One region of the Klebsiella africana genome, then DNA from elsewhere that is predicted to be linked to it. Evidence: predicted binding sites of a transcription regulator. Region 1 holds the regulator's gene; each other region holds the start of a gene.
What was found. Region 1 encodes Fur, which represses iron uptake genes when iron is present. Its sites were predicted from a motif close to ATAATAATGAGAACNACTATCAA; they were not measured.

Region 1 (9,677 bases):
ACTGGCCCGGCGCGCAGGCAGCATTATAGTCGGCGATGGTTTGCGCTAAGCGTTCGCCGTCCAGCCCCAGCTGGCGGGCCAGCTCGGGAAGGGTGTTGGCCTGTGCGCCGGGAAAGACGGGCGGCATAAAGTGGCCGATGGCTTTACTGTCGATGATTGAGAAGCCGATCTGCCCGGGCTGGTGAGCGACCAGCCGGCCCCAAATGGCGTAGCGTTTGGGCCAGAAATCTTCTCCTTCATCATAAAAACGCTCGGCATCGCGGTTGACCACTACCCCCAGCGACACGCAGTCGACGCGGGTGCAGATCCCGCCGTCATAGAGCGGTGCCCGGGCGTCAATGGCGACGCAGTGGGACTGCGAGGGATCGCCGATGATATCGGCCCCGGCGTCGATCATAAACTTGAGCAGCACCCCCTGGTTGAAGCGGGTGCCGCGGATGAGGAAGTTATCGGCGGGCCATTCACCGCGGTCATTTTGCCCCCAGGCCTCGCGCAGCCATTCGCGGTTGGATTCAAACCCACCGGCGGCGAGGACGCAGCTTTTCGCAACAATCCGTTCCTCGCCCGCCAGCGCGGCGACAAATTCGCCGTTGCGCAGCTCGAGAGCTTGCACCGGCGTGTTGTAGCGAATCTGCACGCCCATCTGCTCCGCGCTGCGGTAATAGGCATTGACCAGCGCTTTGCCGCCGCCCATAAAAAAAGCGTTGGTGCGGGCTACGTGCAGGGCGCCAGAGAGCGGCGGCTGGAAATTAACTCCGTGCTGGCGCATCCAGACTCGGCATTGTGACGAGGTGCGGATCACCAGCCGGGCCAGCGCTTCGTTGGTATTCCCCTCGGTGACGCGCAGCAGATCCTGCCAGTACTCTTCTTCCGGATAGCTGTCGACCAGCACGTCCTGCGGCACATCGTGCATACAGCGCAGGTTACGCGTGTGTTGCGAGTTGCCGCCGCGCCACTCCCGCGGCGCCGCCTCCAGCATCAGCACCGAGGCGCCAGCTTCCCGAGCGGTTAAGGCGGCGCAGAGCGCGGCATTGCCGCCGCCAATCACCAGTACATCCACCATTATCGGCTCCCTTACAATTTAATTAATTGTTAAATTTGTAATTGGAATGTAGGCGGTGATGGCGGTGGGGCGCTATGGCGTAGCGCTAAAGAGGGGTTTAGTGAGCATAAAGGGTGGCGCCCGGCCAGCGGTCAGACTCTACCAGCTGACGCATAACTTTGCTCAGTATTACCCGTGCGGCAAGGCCTGCCGGGGTGAGTTCATCATCGGACAGGCTGACCAGAAAGTTGGGGCGACTGAGTACCGGATTGACGACGTCGATCACTCTCAGCGCCTGGTGGTCGAGATGGGAGATAGCGGCCCCGGGCTGCAGGGTGGCCCCCAGTCCGCTGCGCACGGCCTGCATCAGCAGGGCCAGGCCGTCGATCTCCGCCACCACCTCAACGCTGATATGATGCTGCTGGCAAACCGCCTCCAGCCTGCCGCGCAGACCGTGGCCCTGGCTTGGCATAATCAACGGCAGGGAGGTGAGCTGGTCAGGGGTGATATGGTCATCCTGAAGAGGGGCTAGCAGCGCATGGGTGCCAATCAGGAACAGGCGCTCTTCCAGCACCGGTCTGGCGCTCCAGCGCAGGATCTTCTCCTGCTGGAAAACGATAGCTAAATCGAGCTGGCGAGTGTTGATCATCCGTTCCAGATTGCCGGAAAGGCTTTCAACCAGATGCAGACGCACGTCGGGGTAGCTTTCGCGCATCGCATTGATGAACGGAACACCGAGAACGGAGGCGGTGCTGGGGGCCATGCCGACGCTGACGTGGCCCGACAGGCGCGCCTCGCGGGCGGCGAGGATGGCGTCATCGGCATGGCGCAGCGCCAGCTGCGCTTGTGAGTAGAAGGCGAGGCCCGCGCTGGTGGGCGTGACTCCGCGGGAGGTCCGCTGCAGCAGGCGAATGGCCAGTTCGTTTTCCAGGCGCGCGATCTGCTGGCTAAGCGCCGAGACACCGATATTGAGATCGAGCGCAGCTCGCCCCATGCTGCCGGTCTCAACAATGCGCACAAAGTAGCGTAGCTGGCGAAGTTCCATATCAACTCTCCGGACAAAGCGGGGGTGAGGAAGGTTACCCCAGAGGCGTGAGCGGGAAGCGCGGCAGAAGCGCCCATAAAAAAGCCAACCGGCAGGTTGGCTTTTCAGAGCAGACGAAGCGGGGAATTACTTTTCCACTGCGTCGTGGGCGTGTTCGTCCTCGCGGCAATCCCCTTCCGCACAGTGGCCGTACAGATACAGACTGTGGTTGGTCAGGCGGATGCCGTGACGGGAAGCGATTTCACGCTGGCGCGCTTCAATAGAGTCATCACTGAACTCGATCACTTTGCCGCAGTCGAGGCAGATCAGGTGATCGTGGTGATGCTGCTGGGTCAGTTCGAAAACGGATTTTCCGCCTTCGAAATTATGACGAGTCACGATGCCGGCGTCATCAAACTGGTTGAGGACGCGGTAAACGGTCGCCAGACCAATCTCTTCGCCCATGTCGATCAGGCGTTTATATAAGTCTTCCGCACTGACATGATGGTTATCCGGTTCCTGCAGCACTTCGAGGATTTTCAGTCGAGGAAGTGTGACTTTCAGGCCAGCCTTCTTTAATGCGGTATTGTTGTCAGTCATGCGGAATCTGTCCTGTTGCTAAACGATCTACTTCCTTCAACGGAAGTCATACAGAAATTAACCCGACGTAATGCGTCTCATTATAGAACTGCCATTGGTAAATGAAAACTGCAAGCATCAGGCCTGGTTTGCTGTCAAAAACGAGGCACCAGCTACAAACTGCGTCACGTGCCTCGTAGAATCAGAGGACATTGTACAGATATGTGATTAAAAGTTAAAAACTTGTAGCTATTAGTTTGATTGCTTTTGTCTATTAATGCGACGCAACTCAATAGTTACGCCGCTTAATCATCAGGCGTTTTTGATTTCTTCGAGGTGCAGCTCTTCGGCAACCTGCTTCACCCACTTCTCAACGCGCTCATTAGTCAGCTCCGGCTGGCGGTCTTCATCGATGGCGAGGCCGACGAAGTGGTCGTCATCCGCCAGGCCTTTGGAAGCCTCGAAATGATACCCCGCCGTCGGCCAGTGACCGACGATGGTCGCCCCGCGTGGCTCAATGATGTCGCGGATGGTGCCTAGCGCGTCGCAGAAGTATTCTGCGTAGTCTTCCTGGTCGCCGCAGCCGAACAGCGCCACCAGTTTGCCATTGAAGTCGATCTCTTCCAGCGTCGGGAAAAAGTCGTCCCAGTCACACTGTGCTTCACCATAGTACCAGGTCGGAATACCGAGCAGCAGGATGTCGTGGGCTTCCAGGTCTTCTTTGCTGCTTTTGGCAATGTCGTGAACATCAGCAACATCTTTACCAAGCTGCTTTTGAATCATTTTTGCAATATTTTCGGTGTTGCCGGTGTCGCTGCCAAAAAAGATGCCGATGATTGCCATGAGTAAAATAACCTCTTGAAACTTAAATGATGTGGTAGGGACGCGATGCCCATAGATAACGGCAATCATAGCAGAACAGGCAAGGGCGCGGAAACAGCAATCACGCCCGACTGCACACTCTGCTACATGAATGCGGTTTTTTCGCGGAAAGTTAGACTTTTCCCTGGCTGCGCAGGGCGGTTAATTGTGTCATCAGCATCTCTTCAATGAGATCGCTGCGGCTCATATTACGCGCTTCCGCCAGCTCGTTGAGCGCATCGACCGCATCAGCGTTGAGTTTTAACTCGACGCGCTTCAGCCCGCGAACCTTATCGCGTTTCAGCTGGTTACGTTTGTTGATGCGCAGTTGTTCATCGCGCGACAGCGGATTGGTTTTCGGTCTTCCCGGGCGACGCTCGTTTGCGAACAAATCTAATGTCGTACGGTCCGTTTGTTCTTTTGCCATGATTCTGAGTGACTTCGGGGAAACAAGCTGCCGGGCTCTAGCCGGCGCAGATAGCGCGCCATCATACATCAGGCGAACGGCTGCGCCAACGACCACGGGCATTCTGCGGCGCGGTCGGGCATATTTTAGTCAATCAGACGGCGATGCTCGCCAGATAGCGGCGGATGGCGCGTAACACCGCTTCGGGTTTCTCGGCATGCACCCAGTGTCCGGCGCCGGCGATGACGTGCGCCCGCGCCTGCGGGAACTGGGCCAGCAGCGCGTCGCGGTAGGCATCGGTCACATAAGGCGAGTTGCCGCCGGGAATAAACTGCGTCGGGTGTGGCCAGGCAGGAATGATTTCCCAGCCGACAATATGCGGATACTGGTCCCACAGCACCGGCACGTTAAAGCGCCATTCGCCGTCGACGAATGATTTTAGCAGGAACTGAATCACGCCTTCTTCCTGCAGATATTCGCGCATCACCTGCGCCGCCTGCTGGCGGGTGCTGGCGGCGGATTCGCTGACGGCGCGGATAGCCGCGAAGATCTCATCATGGCGGCGTACGTGATAATCCACCGGCGCGATATCGATCGCCACCAGACCGCTGATGCGTTCCGGCGCCAGCGCGGTCAGCGCCATTACCGCTTTGCCGCCCATCGAATGGCCGATAAAGGTGGCGCGCTCGATCTGGTGTGCGTCGAGCGTATCGAGCAGATCCTGCGCCATGGCGGGGTAGGTCATTTCTGGCGACCGCGGCGATAATCCGTGGTTGCGCATATCGACCTGCACAATATCGTGGTCGGCGATCAGGTCGCGGGCGAGGATGCCCAGGTTGTCCAGGCTGCCAAACAGACCGTGGACCAGCACGATCGGGGAGTTGTTGTGCGAATTCTGTGCAGATTGCGCTCGGCTATTTAATTTCATGGCAAAGTTCTTTTTTTCGCTCCGTCGGGTTAGGGTATTATGTTGGACATTCTGCCATCCGGCTGCAAGACCCAGAAGTTTTCTGAGTTTTACCGCCATCCTGGTTTGACGCTATCCGCGGTTGGGATTTGTACTTATAATCCCAACGATTTGTATTCAGAAAAGATATCGCACTGGATTAAGATGAAAACAATTGAAGTTGATGATGAACTCTATCGCTATATTGCCAGCCACACTCTGCATATCGGCGAGAGCGCATCCGACATTTTACGGCGTATGCTGAAATTTTCCGCCGTTTCCCAACCGGCTACACCGGTCAGCAAAGCCGCGCCGACGCTGGCGCCAGCGCCTGCCGCTGAGGTGAAACCCGCTAACCCGGTGAAGGATAAAGTCCGCGCCATGCGCGAGATGCTGTTATCTGATGAATACGCCGAGCAGAAGCGCGCGGTGAACCGTTTTATGCTGGTGTTGACGACCCTCTACTCCCTGGACAGTAAAGCCTTTGCTGAGGCTACCGAGTCTCTGCACGGCCGCACGCGCGTTTACTTCGCGGAAGATGCGCGTACGCTGCTGAAAAGCGGCAACCAGACCAAACCGAAACAGGTTCCTGGTACCCCGTGGTGGGTTATCACCAATACCAATACCGGCCGTAAATGCAGCATGATCGAGCACATCATGCAGTCGATGCAGTTCCCTGCGGAGCTGATTGAAAAGGTTTGCGGCACGATCTAGCTTTTTAACATTTGCACCAGAAGGATCAGGCAATGGCAATCGATAAACGTGCGGGGCAGCCTGCGCAACAGAGTGATTTGATTAACGTCGCCCAACTGACTGCTCAGTACTACGTGCTGAAGCCTGAAGTCGGTAATGCGGAGCATGCGGTAAAATTCGGTACCTCTGGCCATCGCGGCAGCGCGGCGCGCCACAACTTCAACGAACCGCATATCCTGGCCATCGCCCAGGCCATTGCGGAAGATCGTGCGAAGAACGGGATCACCGGTCCGTGCTATGTCGGCAAAGATACCCACGCCCTCTCCGAGCCGGCGTTTATCTCGGTGCTGGAAGTGTTAACCGCCAACGGCGTTGACGTAATCGTGCAGGAAAACAATGGCTTCACTCCGACGCCGGCGGTCTCCAATGCGATTCTGGTGCATAACAAAAAAGGCGGTCCGCTGGCGGACGGTATTGTGATCACCCCGTCACACAACCCGCCGGAAGATGGTGGTATCAAGTACAACCCGCCAAACGGCGGCCCGGCGGATACCAACGTCACCAAAGTGGTGGAGAACCGCGCCAACGAACTGCTGGCCGCCGGCCTGCAGGGCGTGAAACGCATTTCTCTGGACGCGGCGCTGGCTTCTGGCCACGTTAAAGAACAGGATCTGGTGCAGCCGTTCATTGAGGGGCTGGCGGACATCGTCGACATGGCGGCGATCCAGAAAGCCGGCCTGACGCTGGGCGTCGATCCGCTGGGCGGATCCGGCATCGAATACTGGAAACGCATTGGCGAGCACTACAAGCTCAATCTGACCATTGTTAACGATCAGGTGGATCAGACCTTCCGCTTCATGCACCTCGATAAAGACGGCGCCATCCGCATGGACTGCTCCTCGGAGTGTGCGATGGCGGGCCTGCTGGCGCTGCGCGATAAGTTCGATCTGGCGTTTGCCAACGACCCGGATTACGACCGCCACGGGATTGTCACCCCGGCGGGGCTGATGAATCCGAACCATTACCTGGCGGTGGCGATCAACTATCTGTTCCAGCATCGTCCGCAGTGGGGCAAAGAGGTGGCAGTCGGTAAAACGCTGGTCTCCTCGGCGATGATTGACCGCGTGGTGAACGATCTGGGCCGCAAGCTGGTGGAAGTGCCGGTGGGCTTTAAGTGGTTCGTTGACGGCCTGTTCGACGGCAGCTTCGGCTTCGGCGGCGAAGAGAGCGCCGGGGCCTCCTTCCTGCGCTTCGACGGCACGCCGTGGTCGACCGATAAAGACGGCATCATCATGTGCCTGCTGGCGGCGGAAATCACCGCAGTCACCGGGAAAAACCCGCAGGAGCATTACAACGAGCTGGCGGAACGCTTCGGTGCGCCGAGCTATAACCGTCTGCAGGCTTCCGCGACCTCCGCGCAGAAAGCAGCGCTGTCCAAGCTCTCTCCGGAAATGGTCAGCGCCGACACCCTGGCGGGCGATCCGATCACCGCCCGTCTGACCGCGGCGCCGGGCAACGGGGCGGCGATTGGCGGCCTGAAGGTGATGACCGACAACGGCTGGTTCGCGGCGCGTCCGTCAGGCACCGAAGATGCCTACAAGATCTACTGCGAAAGCTTCCTCGGCGAAGAACATCGCAAGCTGATTGAAAAAGAAGCGGTAGAGATTGTCAGCGAAGTGCTGAAGAACGCCTAACCACGCACTATCATCAGGCCCCTTGCGGGCCTGATTTTTTTCGCAAGGATAGCGATGAAAATACAACGGAAGTCCCTGTTTTTGTTCTGGGCGTGGATGGATCTCTTTTTCGTCCTGCAATTTTTATGGTGGAATATTTCCCACCGCCGCCTCCCTTTCTACGACGACCTGCTGGCTTATCTCCAGCTGTTACATACCTGGGGCTCCGCGGCGGTCTGGCTCTATCCGCTGAATGTTCTGCTGATTATCAGCATCCCGCTGTCGATGATCCTCTTTTTTCGTCAGAGCCGCTATGCGCTGTGGCTGGCCTGGGCGCAGGCGCCGCTCAGGCTGGTGTTTATGCAGCCTTCGCTGTCGCTGGGGCTGTGGCTGATTCAGGCTGCTGGCGTCAGGCATGTAGCGATCCTGGCCGGTTTTCTGCTGCTCTCTGAAGGGCTGAAAATCGCCAGCCTCTGGTACTGCAGAGGCGGGATTCAGGGCATAAAGCGATAGCCAATGCCGGTTTCGGTCAGCAAATGCTGCGGCCGTGCCGGATCGGCCTCCAGCTTTTGTCGCAGATGACCCATGTAGATCCGCAGATAGTGACTGTGCTCCACGGCATTAGGCCCCCATACCTGATTCAGCAGCTGACGCTGGGTAAGCACTTTGCCGGGATTATTCAATAGCGCCGCCAGCAGGCGAAACTCGATGGGCGTCAGGTGGATCTCTTCGCTGCCGCGCAGAATACGGCGTGCGGGGATATTGACCTCCAGGTCGGCAAAACGCACCACCGGCTCGTCGGCCTGCGCCGCGCCGTGGCGACGCAGCGCGACACGCAGGCGGGCCTGCAGCTCGCCGATACCAAAGGGTTTACTTAAGTAGTCGTCGGCGCCGGCATCCAGGGCGGCAATTTTGTCATGCTCTTCGCTACGCGCTGACAGGACGATGATCGGCATCTTGCTCCACTGACGCAGGTCGCGAATAAAATCAATGCCGTCACCATCCGGCAGGCCCAGATCGAGGATCGCGAGGTCTGGCTTACGGGTAGCAGCTTCGATCAGCCCACGCTGCAGGGTTTCTGCTTCAAATACGCGCATGCCGTCAGCTTCCAGCGCGGTGCGCAGAAAGCGACGGATAGCGTGTTCGTCTTCGATAATCAGAACGTTGATCACAATTCCTCAGGTAACTCTTCCAGTTCAGGGGGCGCTTCTCGCGGCAGTGTAACACGGAAAGAGGCGCCGCCCTCGGGCCGGTTACTGGCGGAGATGGTCCCGCCGTGGACATCGACGATGGCCTGACAGATGGCAAGGCCCAGCCCGACGCCAGGGATCGCCGACTCTTTATTGCCGCGGGCGAATTTATCAAAGATAGCCTGTTCCTGGCCCGCCGGGATCCCCGGACCACTATCCCAGACTTCCAGCGACAGCTGTTTGGCGTCCGCCTCGGCGCGGATGCCGATCTCCGCCCGGGCGCCGGCATACTTATGGGCATTTTCCAGCAGGTTGATCAGCACCCGCTCGAACAGCGGCCCATCGACATGCACCAGCTGGAGGGGATCGGGTAAATCCAGCTGAATGTGCTGGCCACCAAGGCTCGGTTCGAGCATGCGCAGCGCGCTGCCGACCACTTCCTCCAGCGTCAGCCACTCCTTATGCAGATTAAAGCCGCCGGACTGTATCCGCGCCATATCCAACAGGTTGTTCACCAGCCGGGTGGTGTTGAGCACATGCTGGCGAATTTCGTTGGCCTGCGGAGCATGTTTTGAACCTTCGCTGGCCAGGTCGAGGGTCAGGATTTCCGCCTGGCCAAACAGCACGGTTAGCGGGGTTCGCAGATCGTGTGACAGCGCAGCGAGCAGCGAGTTCCGCAGACTTTCACGCTCGCTGGTCAGCCGGGCCTGCTCTTCGCTGGCGGTCAGGGTGAGGCGCTCCAGGGCGCTGGCCACCAGCAGGGTGAAGGTTTCCAGCAGCCGCTGCTGCTCTGGGATCATCAGCTGGCGCAAATTCTCCGGTTCCACCACCAATAGCCCCCAGGTGCGGGCGGCGCTCTTCAGGGGCAAGATCTGATAGGGCACGCCGGGCAGGGTATCGGTGCCGGCGCCGGCAGGTTGGCCCTTATCAAAGCTCCAGCGGGCGATAGCATCATCCCACGGGGTCAGCCCTGGCTGGTGGGTTAAGGGCAGCAGTTTTCCCTGGGCGTCCGGCAGCAGCAGCTGGCTGCGGGCCTGAAAGGTGGAGGCGATAAACCGCTCGCTGGTGGTGGCGATATCCTGCTGGCTACGACCCACCGCCAGCGCTTTAGACATCTCATACAGATGACGGGTACGGCGTTCACGGTAGCGCGCCACCCGCGCCTGGTAGCGCACGCCGGCGGTGAGGTTACCAATAAGCAGGCCCACGGTGAGCATCACGCCGAAGGTGAGCAGATACTGGACATCCGACACCGCCAGCGTC
Region 2 (9,677 bases), 2.6 Mb from region 1:
CCACGGATAGTCCAGCATCGCCTCCAGGGTGACGTCCGCCGCCTGATGCAGCGGATGCTGCTGTCTGGCGACGATGCAGATCCGGTCCTGCCAGTTAATTTTGCCACGCACCACGATTTTCTCATCATGCGGTAAGGGACCGCAGAGGGCGATATCGATATCGTGCATCAGCAATAATTTAAACAGCTCGGAATCTATGCGATCGACGATGCGCAGATGGATTTGGGGATGGCGCTGATGGAAAACCGCCAGCTTATCGATGAAATGGCTGGTCAGCAGGCTGGAAACGCAGCCAATCCGCAGGATGCCTTTCCCGGCGCCGCGGATAAGCGCAATCTCCTCGCGGGCTTTTTGTTCGGTATTCAGCATCGTCATCGCATAGGGTAAAAAGGCGCTACCGTACTCGCTCAACGCCATACCGTGCTTATGTCGTTCGAATAAGGACGCGTTCAGGTCCGCTTCCAGAGTCAATAGCAGTCGGCTCAGTCCCGACTGGGTAATCCCCATTTTCTCTGCGGCCAGGGTCATATTGCCTTCACGGGCGACGGTAATAAATGCCTGAATCTGCTTAAATTTCATTGGCATGATATTTACTCATTGAACAAACGATTTTTACATTTCCCCTGCGGCCTTTTTTAGCGAATAACTGTCACCATCAATACGCTCAAAATCACCGGAACGCATGCTTCAAAAGGATTTATTTACCTCATCACGCACGGCAAAACACATTTCTGACCCGACGATAATTTATAATGAGAATATATCACCATGACACAGAACAATATTCTATTAATTTCAGGCGCTATATTACCGGTCATCATTACCGTCATCATCGGCTATATAAGCGGTAAACGAAAAGACTTTAACTGGCAGCAGGCAGGAGACATCAATAAAATTGTGATGCTCTATGCATTGCCGCTGAGTATTTTCAGCAATATGGTGATGACGCCGCGACACATTGTCATGACTATGGGCCCGGTCGCTGTCGCTATTATCCTGGCGTTGATTCTCAGTTTCGTTATTCCGTTATTAGCTGCCCGCTATCTGTTTCGACGCGACCTCGCCCTCAGCACCTTGCAAGCGCTGGCCATCGGCTCGCCGGCAGTTCCGTTTATCGGCACTTCGGTGCTGGCCTTTTTATTTGGCACCGTCAGCGCGTCGCTGATCACCGTGTCCAGCATCACGCAAAACGTCTTCCAGCTACCGCTGGTAATGATTCTGATGTCGGTCGCCACCGGCGATAAGAGCCAGCACATCTCCTTTGGCACACGGGTGATAAACGCCATTAAACAACCTGTGGTCTGGTCACCGGTGATCGCCCTGATCATCGTGCTGGCGGATATCCATATTCCACAGACAATCTCGATGTCGCTGGGTCTGCTGGGTAAAGCCTCTGGCGGACTGGCGCTGTTCGCCGCCGGGATCGTGCTCTATACGCGCAGCATTGTTATCACCACCGCTACCATTATCACCGTTATCGCCCGCAATATTCTGGTCCCCGGCGCCTGTTATCTCCTGTTATTAAAAATGGGCTTCAGCATGGAGCAAATAAAGGAAGTCGTATTGACGATGGCAATCCCGGTAGGCTCCATCGCGATAATTATTGCCATGCAGTATAAAACCGGCGAGCAGGAAATGGCCTCGACGATGGCGCTGAGTATTATTGCCTCCATCATTACGATGGGCGGATTTATTTTCTTAACCTTTTAATTACCGCGATTACACCGCGTGAATACGGAGAGAATATGGCCTCTATCACATTATCGGCTGCTGAACTGTTACTGCATCGGCTACAGGCGCTGGACGTGGCATATATTTTTATTAACTCGGGTACCGATTACCCGCCGGTGATTGAAGCCTGGGCAAAGGCCCGGGCGACCGGGCAAAAGGTACCGGAGTTAGTGATCTGCCCGCATGAAAACGCCGCCATCGGCATGGCGCATGGCTACTACCTCGGCACCGGCAAGGTGCAGGCGGTGATGGTTCACACCAACGTCGGGTTAGCCAACGCCGCTTGCGGTGTCATCAATCTGGCGAACAGCAATATTCCGGTGCTGATTTTTGGCGGCCGCACGCCGATTAGCGAACATTCCCACTTCGGCTGCCGTAATACGCCGATTGGCTACGGCCAGGAGATGCGCGACCAGGCGGCGCTGATCCGTGAATCCGTGAAGTGGGATTTTGAATTGCGGCTGGCCGATCAGATCGGCGAGCATGTTGACCGGGCCTGGGCGATTGCCAGCTCCCTGCCGAAAGGGCCGGTCTACCTGAGCTTACCGCGTGAGCCACTGTGCGAAACCTTTGCCGTCGATGAGGCCGCGCTGCAGGCTGGCCCTTCGCAGCAGCCGGTCCGCTATGCGCCAGTCCGGGAAGATATCGCCCGTGCAGCCGAGGCAATCGCCTGTGCCAGACATCCCGTCATCTTCGCCCAGCGCGGCGCCCGAACGGCGGAAGGCTTTGCGCGCCTCGATAGTCTGGTGCGCGAATGGGCGATCCCGCTGGTGGAATACTGGGGCACCGAGGTTACCCTGAGCGCCGATAATCCCCTGCTCGCCGGGGCCGATCCCAGCGTCTGGCTCGCCGACGCCGATGTCATTCTGGTGGTCGACTCGCAGGCGCCGTGGATGATCGCCGAGGGCGACTGTCGCCAGGACTGCACAGTGATCCAGATGGGCCCCGACCCGCTCTTCTCCCGCTATCCAGTGCGCGGCTATCGCGCGGACATCAACCTGGCAGGCGAGACCGATGAAGTCTTTGGCCTGCTGGAAGAGGCACTCCATCCATTGCAGGCCGCCCGCCAGCAGCATGTGGCGGAGCGGGCGGCATATACGCTCCATCGGATCCAGCAACAGAAAAACCAGCGCGATGCGCTCTTGCATGCCAGCCAGACCGGGGCCATTACCAAACCCTGGCTCAGCTACTGCCTCGGCCATCTGGCCAATCAGCATCACGGCCGGATCGTCTCTGAACTGACCACGCTGCCGCAGTTCGCCGGGCTGACCCACGCCGAGAGCTATTACCAGGAGGCGCTGGCCGGCGGCCTGGGCGAAGCCCTGCCCATCGCGCTGGGGCTGCAGCTTGCGCGCCGGGAAGAACTGATTATTGCCGCCGTCGGCGACGGGTCGTACCTGTTCGCCAACCCAGCGGTCTGCCACCATATTGCGGAGGTAATGAAGCTGCCTGTCCTTATTGTGATCGGAAACAATGGCGGATGGGGCGCCGTCGCGGGCGGCACCAAAGCGCTCTATCCGGACGGCTACGCAGCCCGCGCGGAGACCATCCCGGCCACCGCCTTTACCACCTCGCCGGATTTCGCCGCCATCGCCGCCTCCAGCCGCGCGGCGGCCCTGTCGGTTTCCCGGGCCGAAGATCTCCCCGGCGTGCTGGAAGAGGCGGTCACCCTCATACGCACTCGCCGACAAAGCGTGCTGGTTGACGTGCAGTTAGCCCGCTAACGGCTTCTCCTCCGGACGCTGGTCGTCCGGAGGGGGTTGTCACCCCTTCTGGTCACCTTTATCCACATGGCCCAGCGGCTTCTCCGGGAAGCAGACATCGCGCACCCGGCGTTTCAGCTCGGCCGCATCCGGAAAACCACCATCCTGCTTGCGCTCCCAGATCTGCTGACCGTCGACATCGATCGTGAAGATCCCGCCGGTCCCCGGCACCAGCGTCACCGAGGCGATGTCGGTGCTGAAAGTATGTAACAGCTCCTGCGCCATCCAGCTGGCGCGCAGCATCCAGTTGCACTGGGAACAGTAGGTGATGGTGATGGCCGCTTTTGAGTTCATCGTCGTCTCGCTAAGTCTGAAAGGGCAAATTGTAAACAAAGTGCAGTTTAAATGAAGAACACATGATTATTTTGTTGCAAACGATAATACCTATCATTACCATTCGCAATCAACAAATGGAGTAAGACCCCATCCGCAACGGAAAAGACGGAGCAACCTGCAACTCTGGAAGTAACGCGTGAGCCGATACTAATAACGATCAAGGCGTGGCGACTATGTACAAATCGACTCCGTCAGCAGCATGGTGTAAAAAACGCCTGCTGGTGACCTCTTTGCTTGCAGCAATTTACCAGACTTCTGCCGTCGCAGCAGACACTTCCGCCGTTAGCGGCGAGGCAGTAGATGACACCTCGGAACAAATGACCGTCACCGCTCCCGCGCCGGTGCAGAAAGCCGGTAGCGAACACAGCATCAGCGCCCGGGAGCTGGAGAATAAAGGCGCTAACGATTTCGGCTCGATCATGCGCTATGAGCCGCTCATCAGCGCCACCGGGGCCAGCGGCGGCTCCGGCAACGGTAAAAGCGGCTTCGACCGCGGGGGCTACACCGGCTATAACATTCGCGGTATGGAGAGCAACCGCGTCGGCATCGACGTGGACGGTATCGCCCAGCCCAACGCCACCGGCCGCGGCTACATCGGCCGCGCCGGGCTCAACACCTTCGGCATCGGCCGGGATTATATCGACCCGTATATGTACGGCAGCGTGGATATCCAGTCCGGCGCCACCTCGACGGAAACGGCCAACAGCGCTATCGGGGGAAATGTCTCCTTCCGCCCGAAATCGGCGGATGATTACCTGCGCCCGGGCAAGACCAGCGCCTTCGGCTACCGCAGCGGTTACGACTCTGCGGATCGCAGCTGGCACAACGGGGTGACCGTCGCCGGCGGGGACGAGTTCCTGCGCGGCATTTTGGTCTACAGCCGCCGTGACGGCCAGGAAACCGAGAACAACAGCGGCACCGTCGACGCCTACCCGGCGAACTGGCACTCCGATGCCTTTCTGGCCTCCGGGATCTGGCAGCCTAACGATGAGCACAAGCTGACCAGCACCTTCGACTATTACCATAAAACCAACCACACCCACTACGATACCTGGGACTCCAGCGGCAACAGCACCATCGGCACCGCCAACCAGACCAGCCAGACCCGGCGCTGGGGCCTGAGCCTGAAGGATGACTGGACGCCGATGAACGACTACCTCGACAGCGTCTCCACGAAAATCTACTACCAACATACCGAAGCCCATGACTGGACTTATATGCCGGACAGCGTCACCCGCAGCATGCAGACGGTGAACTCCAACTACGATACCGACACCTGGGGCCTGCAGACCGCGCTGGCGAAAACCCTGGGCCGCCACGATCTGAGCGCCGGCTTCAACGCCAGCACCAGCAAAACCCAGCGGCCATTTAGCCAGTCGCCGATCCCCAGCGTGTACAGCGAGATCATGCAGCCGGAAGCAGACAGCCGCAGCTACACCGTCGGCGGCTTCGTCCAGGATAAGATCAACTTCGATCTCGATAGCCACAACTTCGCTATCATCCCCGGCGTGCGCGTGGTGCATCAATCAACGAAGCCGGAAAATCTGTCCGACCTCGCCGCCAACAGCAGCGTACTGACCGAATCGTCGGTGGCGAATCTGTACGGCAAAAACAGCGATACCCAGGTTCTGCCCTCGTTGACCTTCCAGTACGACCTCACCCCGCGCCTGATGACCTACCTGCAGTACCAGCGTGGGGCGCAGTTCCCCAATGCCAGCCAGCTGTATGGCTCCTGGAACCTCGGCTCCAGCTACGCCGGCAGCCAGCAATATGCCCTGATCGGCAATACCGATCTGAAGACGGAAACCAGCGATAATCTCGAGTGGGGGCTGAAAGGGGAAGTCACCGAAGGCATCACCCTGCGCACGGCGCTGTTCTACAACAGCTATAAGAACTTTATCGCCTATACCCGCTATACCCGCGCCAATAATCCGGGCCAGTTCACGAATGTGCCGTCGAACATCTACACCATTTATCAGGCGGAAAACCGCGATAAAGCCTATATCTACGGCGGTGAGATCAGCACCAAATTTAACTTTGGCACCTGGTTTGAGCAGGTGAACGGCCTGAGCGCCACCCTCGCCCTCGGCTATAGCGAAGGGAAATCGAAATCCAGCTACAGCGGCGATAAATACGTCGACCTCGACAGCGTGGCGCCGATGAAAGCCATCGTCGGCGTGGCGTGGGACGATCCGGCGAAACGCTACGGCACCGCCCTGACGGCAACCTTTGTCAAAGGGAAACAGGCGACCGCCACCAACCGCGAAAGCTACAGCAACAGCGGGTCCGCCATCACCGATGCCAGCAGCGACTATATGCGCGTGCCGGGCTACGGCATGCTGGACTGGACCGCATACTGGCAGGTGGCGAAAAACGTGCGCCTCAATGGCGGGGTCTACAACCTCACCGATCGTAAATACTGGGATTACCTGAGCAGCCGCAATATCGAGACCGGCACCAACCAGGACGCCAACGATAAAGCGCTGGCGGTGATGCCGGGCCGCACCTGGCAGCTGGGCGTCAACGTCGACTTCTGATTGCCCGAATAATAACGCACCTGCCCCCGGCCCGCCGGCCGGGGATATTCATCGTCGAGAAGGATATGATTATGCCAAATGCACAACCTGACCTGTGGCAGCGCTACCAGGCCACCAAAGCGGCCAGTACCGCGAAATATGCCCGCGACATCGCCGCGGAAATGGGGATCAGCGAAGCCGAGCTGACCGCCGCCCGCCTCGGCCATGATGCCGTGCGCCTGAGCGATGACGCCCGGGCGCTGATTGCCGCCCTGGAGCACGTCGGCGAAACCAAATGCATCTGCCGCAACGAGTATGCCGTGCATGAGCAGGTGGGCCAGTTCACGCACCAGCACCTCAGCGGCCACGCCGGGCTGGTGCTAAACCCGCGCGCGCTCGACCTGCGCCTGTTCCTCAGCCAGTGGGCCAGCGCCTTCCATCTGAACGATAATGGCCGTCAGAGCATCCAGTTTTTCGACCACCACGGCGATGCCCTGCTGAAAGTCTATGCGACCACGCAGACCAACATGGCGGCCTGGGACACCCTGATCGCGGAATATCGGGTGGCGGCGCCGGCACCGCTGGCCCTGCGCCCGCTGGAGACGGTGAAATATGCCGATACCGCCGACGGCGCCGCCCTGGAGAACGACTGGCGTGCGATGACCGACGTTCACCAGTTCTTCGGTCTGCTGCGAAAATATCAGCTTTCCCGCCAGCAGGCTTTTCGTCTCGTGAGCGACGATCTCGCCTGCCGCGTGGATCGCCATGCGCTGCCGTCGCTGCTGGAGACGGTGCGCCAGGAAGGTAATGAAATCATGATTTTCGTCGGCAATCGCGGCTGCGTGCAGATCTTCACCGGCGCCCTGGAAAAGCTGTCCCCCATGCGCGGCTGGCTGAATATTTTCAATACCACCTTTACCCTGCATCTGCGCGAAGAGAGCATCGATGAAGTGTGGGTGACCCGCAAGCCGACCTCGGACGGACACGTCACCAGCGTCGAACTGTTCGCCAAAGACGGCACCCAGATTGCCCAGCTCTATGGCCAGCGCAGCGAGGGCCACCCCGAGCAGGCGCAATGGCGCCAGCAGGTAGACCACCTGACCCGTGAAGGGCTGCCCGCATGATGCGCTGGTTACTGCTCTTCATCGCTTTCCCGCTGCTGAGCCACGCCGCCGTTGAGCGGCTCGTCACGCTCGGCGGAGATGTCACTGAGATCGTCTATGCCCTTGACGCGGAACAGAGCCTGGTGGCGCGGGACAGCACCAGCAGCTGGCCCCCGGCGGCGCAAAAGCTGCCGGACGTTGGCTACCTGCGGCAGCTGAACGCCGAGGGGATCCTCGCATTACGCCCGCAGCTGGTATTAGCGAGCGCCCAGGCGCAGCCCTCGCTGGTCTTACACAAGGTGCAGGCGAGCGGGGTGAAGGTGGTTAACGTGCCGGGCGCCGAAAGTCTGTCCGCGATCGATAACAAAGTGGCCGTCATTGCCGAAGCGTTAGGCAAAACGGCGGCGGGCGACGCGCTGCGCCAGCAGCTCCAGCAACAGATCGCCGCCATTCCAACGCAGCCGGTTGCTAAGCGGGTGCTGTTTATTCTCAGCCACGGCGGAATGAATACCCTGGTGGCCGGGCAGCACACCGCGGCCGATGGTGCCATTCGCGCCGCCGGGTTGCAGAACGCCATGCAGGGCTTTGACCACTATCGTGCCATGTCGCAGGAAGGGGTGGCCGCCAGCCGGGCGGATCTGGTGGTGATCTCCGCCGATGGTCTCAAAGGGATGGGCGGCGAAGCCGGGCTGTGGAAACTGCCCGGCCTGGCGCAGACCCCGGCGGGGCGTCATAAACAGCTGCTGACGATCGACGATATGGCCCTGCTGGGCTTCGGGCCGCGCACACCGCAGGCGATAATCGCGCTGCGAAACAAAGCGGAGCAGTTGCCCTGATGCGCCCTGCCCTCGCCCGCCGTTTGCTGTTGATGACGTTGCTGCTGGTCTCCCTGACGCTGTTTGCCACCACCCTCGGCGCCATGCGCTTGCCGCTGGTCAACCTGCTGCCTTCCGGGGATGAGATACTGCGCCACATCTGGCTGACCATCCGTCTGCCGCGGGTGCTGCTGGCCCTGCTGGTGGGCGCAGCGCTGGCCCTCTCCGGCTGCGTGATGCAGGGGCTGTTTCGCAACCCGCTTGCCGACCCGGGCCTGCTGGGCATCAGCAGCGGCGCCGCGCTGGCGGTGGCCAGTTGGCTGGTGCTCCCGTTCTCCGCTGCGGGGCTGATCGCCCTGTATATGCCGATGCTGGCGGCGTTTATTGGCAGCCTGGCGGTGATGGTGGTGATTTTCATCCTCAGCCGGGCGGATGAGGGTTCGCTGTCGCGCCTGCTGCTGGTGGGGATCGCCATCAACGCGCTGTGCGGCGCGCTGGTCGGCGTCCTGTCCTGGCTGAGCAATGACGCCCAGCTGCGCCAGCTATCGCTGTGGGGAATGGGCAGCCTGGGCCAGGCCGAATGGCCGACGCTGCTGGTGGCCGCGACCTTGATTATCCCGGCGGCGCTGGCGGTGTGGTGGATGGCGTCCCGCCTCAATCTGCTGCAGCTTGGCGATGAAGAGGCGCACTATCTTGGGGTCAAGGTGCAGGCGCTGCAGCGCTGGCTGCTGCTGTGCAGCGCGGTGCTGGTGGCCGTCGCGGTGGCCATCAGCGGAGTCATCGGCTTTATCGGCCTGGTGGTGCCGCACCTGATGCGCCTGTGGCTGGGACCGGACCATCGCGGACTGATCCCCGGCTCGCTGCTGGCCGGCGCGATCCTGCTTCTGCTGGCCGACACCCTGGCCCGCACCGTGGCGGCGCCGGCGGAGATACCGGTCGGTCTGCTCACCAGCCTGCTGGGCGCCCCCTGGTTTCTGTGGCTGGTCTTTCGTCGGGAGAACTCCAGACATGGTTAATGAATACTGCGCCCAGGGGCTGTCACTTCACCTTGGTAAACGACAGATTATCGACAACGTCTCCGTCGCGCTGCGCGGCGGCGAGATGACGGCGCTTATCGGGCCGAACGGCGCCGGGAAATCCACTCTGCTGCGCCTGTTGACCGGCTATCTGACTCCGGACAGCGGCACCCGCCATCTTGCAGGCAAGCCGCTGGAGGCCTGGTCCCCCGAGGCGCTGTCGCGCCGGCGGGCGGTCATGCTGCAGCGAACGGCCCTGCAGGCCGACTGGACGGTGGAAACGGTCATTGCCATGGGACGCTCACCGTGGGGCGCGACGGCGGATCCGGCGGTGCTGGCGGCGGTGATGGCCGTCACCGGCTGCGATGGCCTTGCCGGTCGCCGCTATCCCGGCCTC
Region 3 (9,677 bases), 1.2 Mb from region 1:
TCTCTTTATTAACGCTGGTCTCCGCTTTCAGGTCGCTATTCCCCATCAGATAGCAGGCGGAACTACTGGCGTAACAACCCTGACCGTTGCTGTAGAGAATATAGTTCGGGTTCAACTGGTAGAGGTTGGGTGCCTTGTAAGCGCGGGCAATGCCCAGCTTCAGCGTCCAGTCCTCCGTCAGTTCCTGGGACAGGTTCAGTGACGGGCTCCAGTTATTGCCGACGATGCTGTGATGATCGAAGCGCAGCGCGGGGGTAAGCATGGTACTGTCCGTTAGCGCCATGTTATCTTCGGTAAACAGCGAGAAGATCTCGGCGCTGGAGTACGGGCTACGACCGGTAGCCGACACACCGTCGATAGTCCCGTAAGAGAGCGCCTGGGTTGTCGATACGCCATCTTTCATCCGCTGCTGATTCCATTCTGTCCCCAGCGTCAGATTCTGATCGACCCCCAGCGTAAACGGAATATTCACTTCGCTATGTAGCAGGACATCGGCCAGATCGATATCTGAAAACGCGCTACTGGAGAAGATCCCTTCCGTACCGCCCGCCAGCCCTTCATCCATTCGCGAGTTACGGGTGTGTTCGTACTGGGCATAGCTGTTGCTGGTCACGCCATTATCCCAGCCGCCGGTCCATGTTACGCCGTAAGTTTGCCGGTAGAGACGGTTGGTCTCTTTCCCGTACATACTCTTCACCAGCGTACTGGTATTGGTGTTTTGCGTGTCGCCGGCATAGAGATTACCCTGGCGGCTGTAACCGGCCTCAAACTCCAGGGCCTGCATCGGGGCAAACTCCCAGCGCAGCTTACTGTGAATATCTTTGTTCACCACCCCTTCACGTCCGGCGGGATAAGAACCGGCGTAGGAACCGGTACGTTCCGCTTCATGCCCGGCGTTAATATCCTGAGCATCGGCCTGGGTTTTACTCAGATTACCCCAGAGATTGAAGCTGACACTGTCCGACAGCGGACCATTGAGGCTAAAGTTAGTACGTTTCGTCGCCCCTTCTTTACGGTGCTGCGGAGCATTCATATAGGTATTCCACGACCCATGCCATTCTGGCGTGGTCGGTTTGGTCACGATGTTGACGACCCCGCCCATCGCGCCATTACCATAGCGTGCCGCCGCCGGGCCGCGGATCACATCGATATGATCGATCATCTCCGCTGGCACCCAACTGGTATCGCCGCGGGAGTCTCGATCGCCGCGCCAGCCATACCGCACCGAGTTACGGCTGGTCACCGGTTTACCATCGACCAGCACCAGCGTATTCTCGGGCCCCATGCCACGGATATCAATTTGCCGGTTGTTACCGCGCTGCCCGCTGGTAGAGTTGCCGGTCAGGTTTACTCCGGGCTGGGTACGAATTAACTCCGACACATCGCGGGCGGGGGGATGTTTGCGGATCTCTTCTGCAGTGATGGTCGACACGCCCGGCGCCTGCAGGTTCTGCCTGGCGGCGGTTACGACCATCGTCTCCTCGTGGTTATCGGCAGTGGCGGCGCGCTCGTCAGGCGTCGATTGTTCGGTCACGTTTTCTGCCGCCTGCAGCGGCACGCTACAGGTGAGCAGAGGAATGACGATCCCCAGCGGGAAGTGAGACGTGTATTTCATAGAATATGCCCTGTTTTCTGTTGCTGTCGGGCATAACGCCTTCTCCAATTGAAAAAACAATGGGATAAGATACTTGCCTCAGCGCGTCGCCAGATTTTGGCGCAGGTCAGCGCCTTCCCGGCATTAATGGAAATAAGAAAACAGCGTGAGACATAATAAAATTAAGTGCCCTGTTTCATCATTAGCGAAAAAGCGCTGCGCGCTATTCTTTGATAGCGTAATCCAGACAGCGTGTCATTAGAGTAATGTGCCGTGTTACGGTAATAAAAATGAGATTCATTATCAAGATGATAATAATCAATATCAGGGAAAAATAAAATAATATTTACCAATCAACCGGTTACCATAAAGCAAACAAAAGGCAATAAAGTAAAAATAAAATCACCACTTTCTATTCATCATTAAAAAAACATATTTCCATCATATTATCTCCATAGTTAAATTAAAGATAAAAGCACATTAATAGTAAGCAATAATATTTGCGAAAGACTATTTGTCGGTATCGTTACACCTTTTCCCGCGTCTCATACTCAGCTAACGGTGGCCGTTCTGCTAAAATAATCACATCCCCCTGCGGAGTGTTCCTCCATGAACGCCACCTTGCTATCACGCCTGTTTATCGCCTGGCATACCTGCCTCGCGGCGCTGTTATTCGCCCCTTTCCTGCTTGCGGCGGAGGCGGAAAAAACGCCGCCAGTCGCAACCGAAGACAATACGCTGTCGATTCATATTGACGATATGCTACAGCCGTGGAAAGGCGATCTGCCTGGCATGATCGACCGTCGTACCATTCGGGTATTAACCACCTACAGCAAGACCTTCTTTTTTATTGATAAAGGCACTCAGCGCGGGGCGACGCACGACATCTTTATCGCGCTGGAAAACGATCTGAATAAACAGCTGGCGAAGGATAAAAAGCTAAAACAGCGCCACCTGAAGCTGCATATCGTTTTTGTGCCGGTCAGTCGGGATAATCTCTTTACCGCGCTTAATGAAGGTAAAGGCGATATTGCCGCCGCCAACCTGACCATCACGCCCTCGCGGGAAGCCCAGGTCGATTTCGCCCAGCCGCTCTACAGCAACGTGAAAGAATTACTGATCTCCGGGCCGGCATCGCCGAAGGTCGACAGCCTGGAGCAGCTCTCCGGCCAAACCGTCTTTGTTCGCCGCTCCTCCAGCTATTACGACAGCCTGCAGGCGCTGAACGCTCGATTTGCCAGTGAGGCGCGCCCACCGGTAATACTGGAGGCAGCGCCGGAAGCGCTGGAGGATGAAGATCTACTGGAAATGCTCAACGCCGGGCTGATTCCGCTGATCGTCGTCGATCAGCATAAAGCGATGTTCTGGAAACAGGTGTTTCCAAAAATTCAGGTCCATGACAACGTGGTGCTGCGCGACGGCGGCAACATTGCCTGGGCGGTACGCAAAGACAGCCCGCAGCTGCTGGCGGTACTGAACAACTTCGTCAAAAAGAATCGTCAGGGCACCACGCTGGGTAATACCCTCCTGCTGCGTTACCTGAAAAATGCTAAATATGTCAAAAATGCCGCCGCGAGTAAGGAACGGCGCAAGTTCCTCGCCATGGTGGAAGTCTTCCGCAAATATGGCGACCGCTACGATGTCGACTGGCTGCTGATGGCGGCCCAGGGGTACCAGGAATCGCGACTGAACCAGTCGGTGCGAAGCCACGTCGGTGCCGTCGGTGTTATGCAGGTGATGCCCAGCACCGGAAAAGAGCTGAAAGTGGGCGATATTAAACAGCTGGATCCCAATATCCATGCTGGCGTGAAATACATGCGCTGGATGATAGATCGTTACTATGCCGATGAGCCCATGACCCGGCTCGATAAAGCGCTATTTGCCTTTGCCTCCTACAACGCCGGTCCGGCGCGTATCGCCCGCCTGCGCACCCTGACCAAACAGCGCGGGTTTGATCCAAACGTCTGGTTCGGTAACGTCGAAAATCTGGCGGCAGAAAAAATCGGCGCGGAAACGGTGACCTACGTCAGCAATATCTATAAGTATTACATCGCCTATCGGCTGATCGTCGATGATATAGCTCGTAAACAGAAAGCGACGGCCGTACCGCGGCAGGAGCCGGTGGCGCAGCCAGCCAAACCGCAGCCCAGCGTGGCGCCCCCCGCCACCGCTCAGGTGCCCGTCATCTGAATCGCTCGTCACCGAGGGTCAAATCTCATCCTGAAATGACGGAGCAGGAATAACAAAGAAAAAGCCCCGGCGAAACCGGGGCTTTCTGTTTTCGACTACGCAGATCGTGCGCTTAAGGCAAGCCTTAAAACGGGATGTCGTCGTCGAAGTCCATCGGCGGTTCGTTGGAAGGCGCTGCCGGGGCCTGCTGCTGCGGACGGGACTGCGCGCCGCCGCTGAACTGGTTGCCGCCCTGCGGCTGCTGAGGCTGACCCCAACCGCCCTGCTGCTGGCCGCCGCCTGCCGGTGCGCCGCCGCCCTGACGGCCGCCCAGCATCTGCATGGTGCCGCCAACGTTAACCACGACTTCGGTGGTGTATTTGTCCTGACCGGATTGATCGGTCCACTTGCGGGTACGCAGCTGGCCTTCGATATATACCTGAGAGCCTTTGCGCAGATACTCACCAGCGACTTCAGCCAGTTTGCCGAACAGCACAACGCGGTGCCACTCGGTCTGCTCTTTCATTTCGCCGGTCTGCTTGTCACGCCAGGATTCGGAAGTTGCCAGCGTGAAGTTGGCGACTGCGCCGCCACTTGGCATGTAGCGTACTTCCGGGTCCTGCCCCAGATTACCGACGAGAATCACCTTGTTTACGCCTCTGCTGGCCATGTTCGTGTCTCCTGAATACGTTTCTTAATAGTGTAAACGCGCGAGTGTACCATTTCCACGTAGCATTTTAATAGCTGCGAGGCTGATTCCAGAGATAGTACCCGGCTACGACATTGTTGCACACTCGACCCGAATTTGCATTCCGATACTGTATATTCATTCAGGTTAAATTGTGTCATAATTAGCCGTTTCTGCCGTTTGTCCTTCAAGCAAACCAGGCAATCCGTGTATCTACCTACCGGGAAAGGTGAATGGATAAGATCGAAGTTCGGGGCGCCCGCACCCATAATCTCAAAAACATCAACCTCGTTATCCCGCGCGACAAACTCATTGTCGTCACCGGGCTTTCCGGGTCTGGCAAATCTTCACTCGCTTTCGACACCCTGTATGCCGAAGGCCAGCGTCGCTACGTCGAATCGCTCTCCGCCTATGCGCGACAGTTCCTGTCGCTGATGGAGAAGCCGGACGTCGACCATATCGAAGGGCTGTCGCCGGCGATTTCCATCGAACAGAAATCAACCTCTCACAACCCCCGCTCGACGGTGGGTACTATTACCGAAATTCACGACTATCTGCGTCTGCTGTACGCCCGCGTCGGCGAGCCGCGCTGTCCGGATCACGATGTGCCGCTGGCGGCGCAAACCGTCAGTCAGATGGTCGATAATGTCCTCGCCCAGCCGGAAGGCCTGCGCCTGATGCTGCTGGCGCCCATTATTAAAGAGCGCAAAGGCGAGCACACTAAAACCCTGGAAAACCTCGCCAGTCAGGGCTACATCCGCGCGCGGATCGACGGCGAGGTCTGCGATCTGTCGGATCCGCCGAAGCTGGAGCTGCAGAAGAAGCACACCATTGAGGTGGTGATTGACCGCTTCAAAGTACGCGACGATCTGGCGCAGCGCCTGGCCGAGTCGTTTGAAACCGCGCTGGAGCTTTCCGGCGGGACCGCCATTGTGGCCAATATGGATGATGAGAAAGCGGAAGAACTGCTGTTTTCCGCCAACTTCGCCTGCCCGATCTGCGGCTACAGTATGCGCGAGCTGGAGCCGCGCCTGTTCTCCTTTAACAACCCGGCGGGTGCCTGCCCGACCTGCGACGGTCTCGGCGTGCAGCAATATTTCGACCCCGATCGCGTGGTGCAAAATCCGGAGCTGTCGCTGGCGGGCGGCGCCATCCGCGGCTGGGATCGGCGTAACTTCTACTACTTCCAGATGCTGAAGTCGCTGGCGGAGCACTATAAATTCGACGTCGAAGCGCCGTGGGGCACCCTCAGCGCCAGCGTGCAGAAAGTGGTGCTGTATGGTTCCGGTAAGGAAAGTATTGAATTCAAATACATGAACGACCGCGGCGACACCTCGGTGCGCCGTCACCCGTTCGAAGGCGTGCTGCATAACATGGAGCGCCGTTACAAAGAGACGGAATCCAGCGCGGTACGCGAAGAGCTGGCGAAGTTCATCAGCAACCGTCCGTGCGCCAGCTGCGACGGCACGCGCCTGCGTCGCGAGGCGCGCCACGTGTTTGTGGAAAACACCCCGCTGCCGACCATTTCCGATATGAGCATCGGCCACGCGATGGATTTCTTCAACAATCTGAAGCTCTCCGGCCAGCGGGCGAAAATCGCCGAAAAAGTGCTGAAAGAGATTGGCGATCGTCTGAAATTCCTCGTCAACGTCGGCCTCAACTACCTGACGCTCTCCCGCTCGGCGGAAACGCTCTCCGGCGGCGAAGCCCAGCGTATCCGTCTGGCAAGCCAGATTGGCGCCGGGCTGGTTGGCGTGATGTACGTCCTGGATGAACCCTCTATCGGCCTGCACCAGCGCGATAACGAACGCCTGCTCGGCACCCTGATCCACCTGCGTAATTTAGGTAACACAGTGATCGTCGTTGAGCACGACGAAGACGCGATTCGCGCCGCCGACCATGTGATCGATATCGGTCCCGGCGCTGGCGTTCACGGTGGCCAGGTAGTAGCGGAAGGGCCGCTGGAGGCCATTATGGCGGTCCCGGAATCCCTGACCGGCCAGTTCATGAGCGGTAAACGCAAAATTGAAGTGCCGAAGCAGCGCGTGCCCGCCAACCCGGAGAAAGTCCTCAAGCTGACCGGCGCGCGCGGCAACAACCTGAAGGATGTAACGCTGACCCTGCCGGTGGGCCTGTTTACCTGCATCACCGGCGTCTCCGGCTCGGGTAAATCCACGCTGATCAACGATACCCTGTTCCCGATTGCCCAGCGCCAGCTCAACGGCGCGACCATCGCCGAACCAGCGCCATATCGCGACATCCAGGGGCTGGAACATTTCGATAAAGTTATCGATATCGACCAGAGCCCGATCGGCCGGACGCCGCGCTCCAACCCGGCAACCTATACCGGGGTGTTTACCCCCGTGCGCGAGCTGTTCGCCGGCGTACCGGAGTCTCGTTCACGCGGCTATACGCCAGGGCGCTTTAGCTTTAACGTTCGTGGTGGGCGCTGCGAAGCCTGCCAGGGCGACGGCGTTATTAAGGTTGAGATGCACTTCCTGCCGGATATCTACGTGCCGTGCGACCAGTGCAAAGGCAAACGCTATAACCGCGAAACGCTGGAGATTAAGTACAAGGGTAAGACCATCCACGAAGTGCTGGATATGACCATTGAAGAGGCGCGTGAATTCTTTGATGCCGTACCGGCGCTGGCGCGTAAGCTGCAAACCCTGATGGACGTCGGCCTGACCTATATTCGTCTCGGCCAGTCGGCGACAACCCTGTCCGGCGGCGAGGCGCAGCGCGTGAAGCTGGCGCGCGAGCTGTCCAAGCGCGGTACCGGCCAGACGCTGTATATCCTCGATGAGCCGACCACCGGTCTGCACTTCGCCGATATCCAGCAGTTGCTGGAAGTGCTGCACCAGCTGCGCGATCAGGGCAATACCATCGTGGTGATTGAGCACAACCTCGATGTGATTAAAACCGCAGACTGGATTGTCGATCTCGGCCCGGAAGGCGGCAGCGGCGGCGGCGAAATCCTGGTCTCCGGTACGCCGGAAACCGTCGCAGAGTGCGAAGCCTCGCACACCGCGCGCTTCCTGAAGCCGATGCTGAAATAATTAGCGGGTAAGCTGCTGCCGGACCGGCTCCGGCAGCATTTTCACCGCCTGCTGGTAAGACGCATCGACCAGGTAGTAGATTTGCGAATCCGGCAGCGAGCCATCCAGATAGACGGTGCTCCAGTGCGCTTTATTGAGATGCTGGCTGGGCCGGACATCGCGATGCTGCTGTCGCAGCAGCTCCGCCAACTCCGGACTCGCCTTCAGCGCGACCGCCGGCCGCTGGTCCTCAACCTCCTTCACCATGGCAAACAGCACGTCTGAGACCTTAATCTGCGTGGCTTTCCAGTCGCTGTGGACGCTCTGCTCTGCTCCCGGTTTCGCCATGCAGTACTGCAATAACTCCGAAATTGTCATCTTTTATTCCCCCATGAGCGTCGCAACGATGCGCCGCGAACCGCCGTGTATCCGATGCTCCCCCAGCCAGATGCCCTGCCAGGTTCCCAGTCTGACGCGCCCGTCCTCGACCGGCAGCATCAGCGACGCGCCAAGCATCGATGATTTGATGTGCGAAGGCATATCATCAGGGCCTTCATAATCATGTTCGTACGGCGCGTTATCCGGCACGGCGTTGAGAAAATACTGCTCCATGTCATACCGAACGGTGGGATCGCAGTTTTCGTTGAGCGTCAGGGAAGCAGAAGTATGCTGGAGCAGGAGGTGCAGCAGGCCGACCTTCACCCCGGCCAACCCGCGGATCTGGCCGAGGATTTCGTCGGTGACCAGATGAAAACCACGGGATTTGGGCCCAAGCGTCAGGGTTTGCTGATACCACATCATCGACTCCTTTTGCGAATGAATCTCTCTAAGTGTGCAGCAATACGTGAAAAGGTAAAACCTTCCACCCCTGATTTTGCATAAAAAAACGGCAGCGCCGTCGCTGCCGTTTATCGCGTTCAGGCGGTCATCAGTATTCGGAATTGACGATCACTTCCTCGCCCAGCGCCCCGGCCATCGGCAGCGGCTTATAGGAGGAGTTGGCGGCCCGCAGCACGCGGATCCCACGGGCGCCTGCCTCGCGGGCGGCGGTGATATCGTTATCCGAATCGCCGTAGAAAACCTTTATCTGCTTCGCCTGCAACCACTGGGTCTTGGTGTTCTGGCCTGGCTTATCACCAGCGAAAATCACCGGATTCATATTGGCGGCCGGGATGAGAAAATCATCCTGCAGGGTTTTAGAAACGGTTTCGGTTTTGGTCTGGCTGCGGCCGGTGACGAACCAGATGCTATCCCCACGCTTCACATGCATCGCAATCAGCTGGCGCGCCACCTCTTTCGGCATGCTGAACTCATCCCAGCCATTGTTCATTTTTTCCCAGAACTGCGGGTTTTTCAGGTAATCCTCACTGCCGGGAGAAAAGGTTTTTTGCCCGCGCCAGAAGCCCGGACTGGAAAAGAGGACGGTGTCATCGATATCAAAGCCGACGGCCATCGGCGGCCGCCCCAGCAGACTGTTTTCGATTTGCGCCACCGAAACCCAGTGGATCGGCGCCTGCTCGGCCAGTTGGGCCACATTGGTGCCCACCCACAACGGCTGTGGCGTGGAGGCGCGCGCCACAACGGCGCTGTTCAGCGTGAACAGGAGAGAAGCCGCCGCAAAGGCGAGAGTAAGTTTGCGCATATTTATCCCTAAATTTATCAATCATTATTATTTTTAATAATGTGCATGCTTAGCAACGCCCCGACCTTACCCGCAGGTCGCGTGGATGAAAAGCCTTTTATCGCGTAGATGTCATAGAAAAAGAGGATGATCACAATCAGAGAGGGCTTGCCTTTGCCAGTTGAGCGGCAAAGGCAAGCCACTGGAGAGCGGCTTACATTACCGCAGCAAAGGCTTTCGCCACCTGCTGAACATTACGTGAGTTTAACCCCGCCACGCACATACGGCCGCTGGCAATCAGGTAGACGCCAAACTCGTCGCGTAGACGATCCACCTGCGCCGCGCTGAAGCCGGTATAGCTGAACATCCCGCGCTGCTTAAGCAGATAATCGACCTTGCTGCCCGGGGCAACCTGCTGCAGCGCGTCGACCAGCGCCTGACGCATAGTCAGAATATGCGTGCGCATGGCGTCCACTTCCGCCTGCCACGTGGCTTTCAGAGCAGCATCGTTCAGCACCGTCGCCACTACCTGCGCGCCAAAGCTCGGCGGGCTGGAGTAGTTACGGC

Region 2: LGL98_RS05300 (TonB-dependent receptor domain-containing protein) is a predicted target of Fur. The motif match lies at 3,869-3,891, and genes of this name have one in related genera.
Region 3: LGL98_RS23440 (TonB-dependent siderophore receptor) is a predicted target of Fur. The motif match lies at 1,879-1,901, and genes of this name have one in related genera.

What each region holds. Positions count from the first base shown of each region.
Region 1 is NZ_CP084874.1:3,654,624-3,664,300, reverse strand. It holds gene tcuA (FAD-dependent tricarballylate dehydrogenase TcuA) at 1-1,063, opposite strand, end outside; gene tcuR (tricarballylate utilization LysR family transcriptional regulator TcuR) at 1,161-2,087, opposite strand; gene fur (ferric iron uptake transcriptional regulator) at 2,214-2,666, opposite strand; gene fldA (flavodoxin FldA) at 2,958-3,488, opposite strand; gene ybfE (LexA regulated protein) at 3,640-3,933, opposite strand; gene ybfF (esterase) at 4,067-4,840, opposite strand; gene seqA (replication initiation negative regulator SeqA) at 5,024-5,572, shown strand; gene pgm (phosphoglucomutase (alpha-D-glucose-1,6-bisphosphate-dependent)) at 5,605-7,245, shown strand; gene LGL98_RS17720 (arginine:ornithine antiporter) at 7,300-7,737, shown strand; gene kdpE (two-component system response regulator KdpE) at 7,719-8,396, opposite strand; gene kdpD (two-component system sensor histidine kinase KdpD) at 8,393-9,677, opposite strand, start outside.
Region 2 is NZ_CP084874.1:1,079,293-1,088,969, reverse strand. It holds gene LGL98_RS05320 (LysR family transcriptional regulator) at 1-585, opposite strand, end outside; gene LGL98_RS05315 (AEC family transporter) at 769-1,710, shown strand; gene LGL98_RS05310 (thiamine pyrophosphate-requiring protein) at 1,746-3,455, shown strand; gene LGL98_RS05305 (Rdx family protein) at 3,495-3,788, opposite strand; gene LGL98_RS05300 (TonB-dependent receptor domain-containing protein) at 4,004-6,367, shown strand; gene LGL98_RS05295 (hemin-degrading factor) at 6,439-7,470, shown strand; gene LGL98_RS05290 (heme/hemin ABC transporter substrate-binding protein) at 7,467-8,285, shown strand; gene LGL98_RS05285 (FecCD family ABC transporter permease) at 8,285-9,280, shown strand; gene LGL98_RS05280 (heme ABC transporter ATP-binding protein) at 9,273-9,677, shown strand, end outside.
Region 3 is NZ_CP084874.1:4,876,969-4,886,645, forward strand. It holds gene LGL98_RS23440 (TonB-dependent siderophore receptor) at 1-1,615, opposite strand, end outside; gene LGL98_RS23445 (MltF family protein) at 2,204-3,784, shown strand; gene ssb1 (single-stranded DNA-binding protein SSB1) at 3,909-4,433, opposite strand; gene uvrA (excinuclease ABC subunit UvrA) at 4,685-7,510, shown strand; gene LGL98_RS23460 (MmcQ/YjbR family DNA-binding protein) at 7,511-7,867, opposite strand; gene LGL98_RS23465 (secondary thiamine-phosphate synthase enzyme YjbQ) at 7,871-8,287, opposite strand; gene aphA (acid phosphatase AphA) at 8,418-9,131, opposite strand; gene tyrB (aromatic amino acid transaminase) at 9,325-9,677, opposite strand, start outside.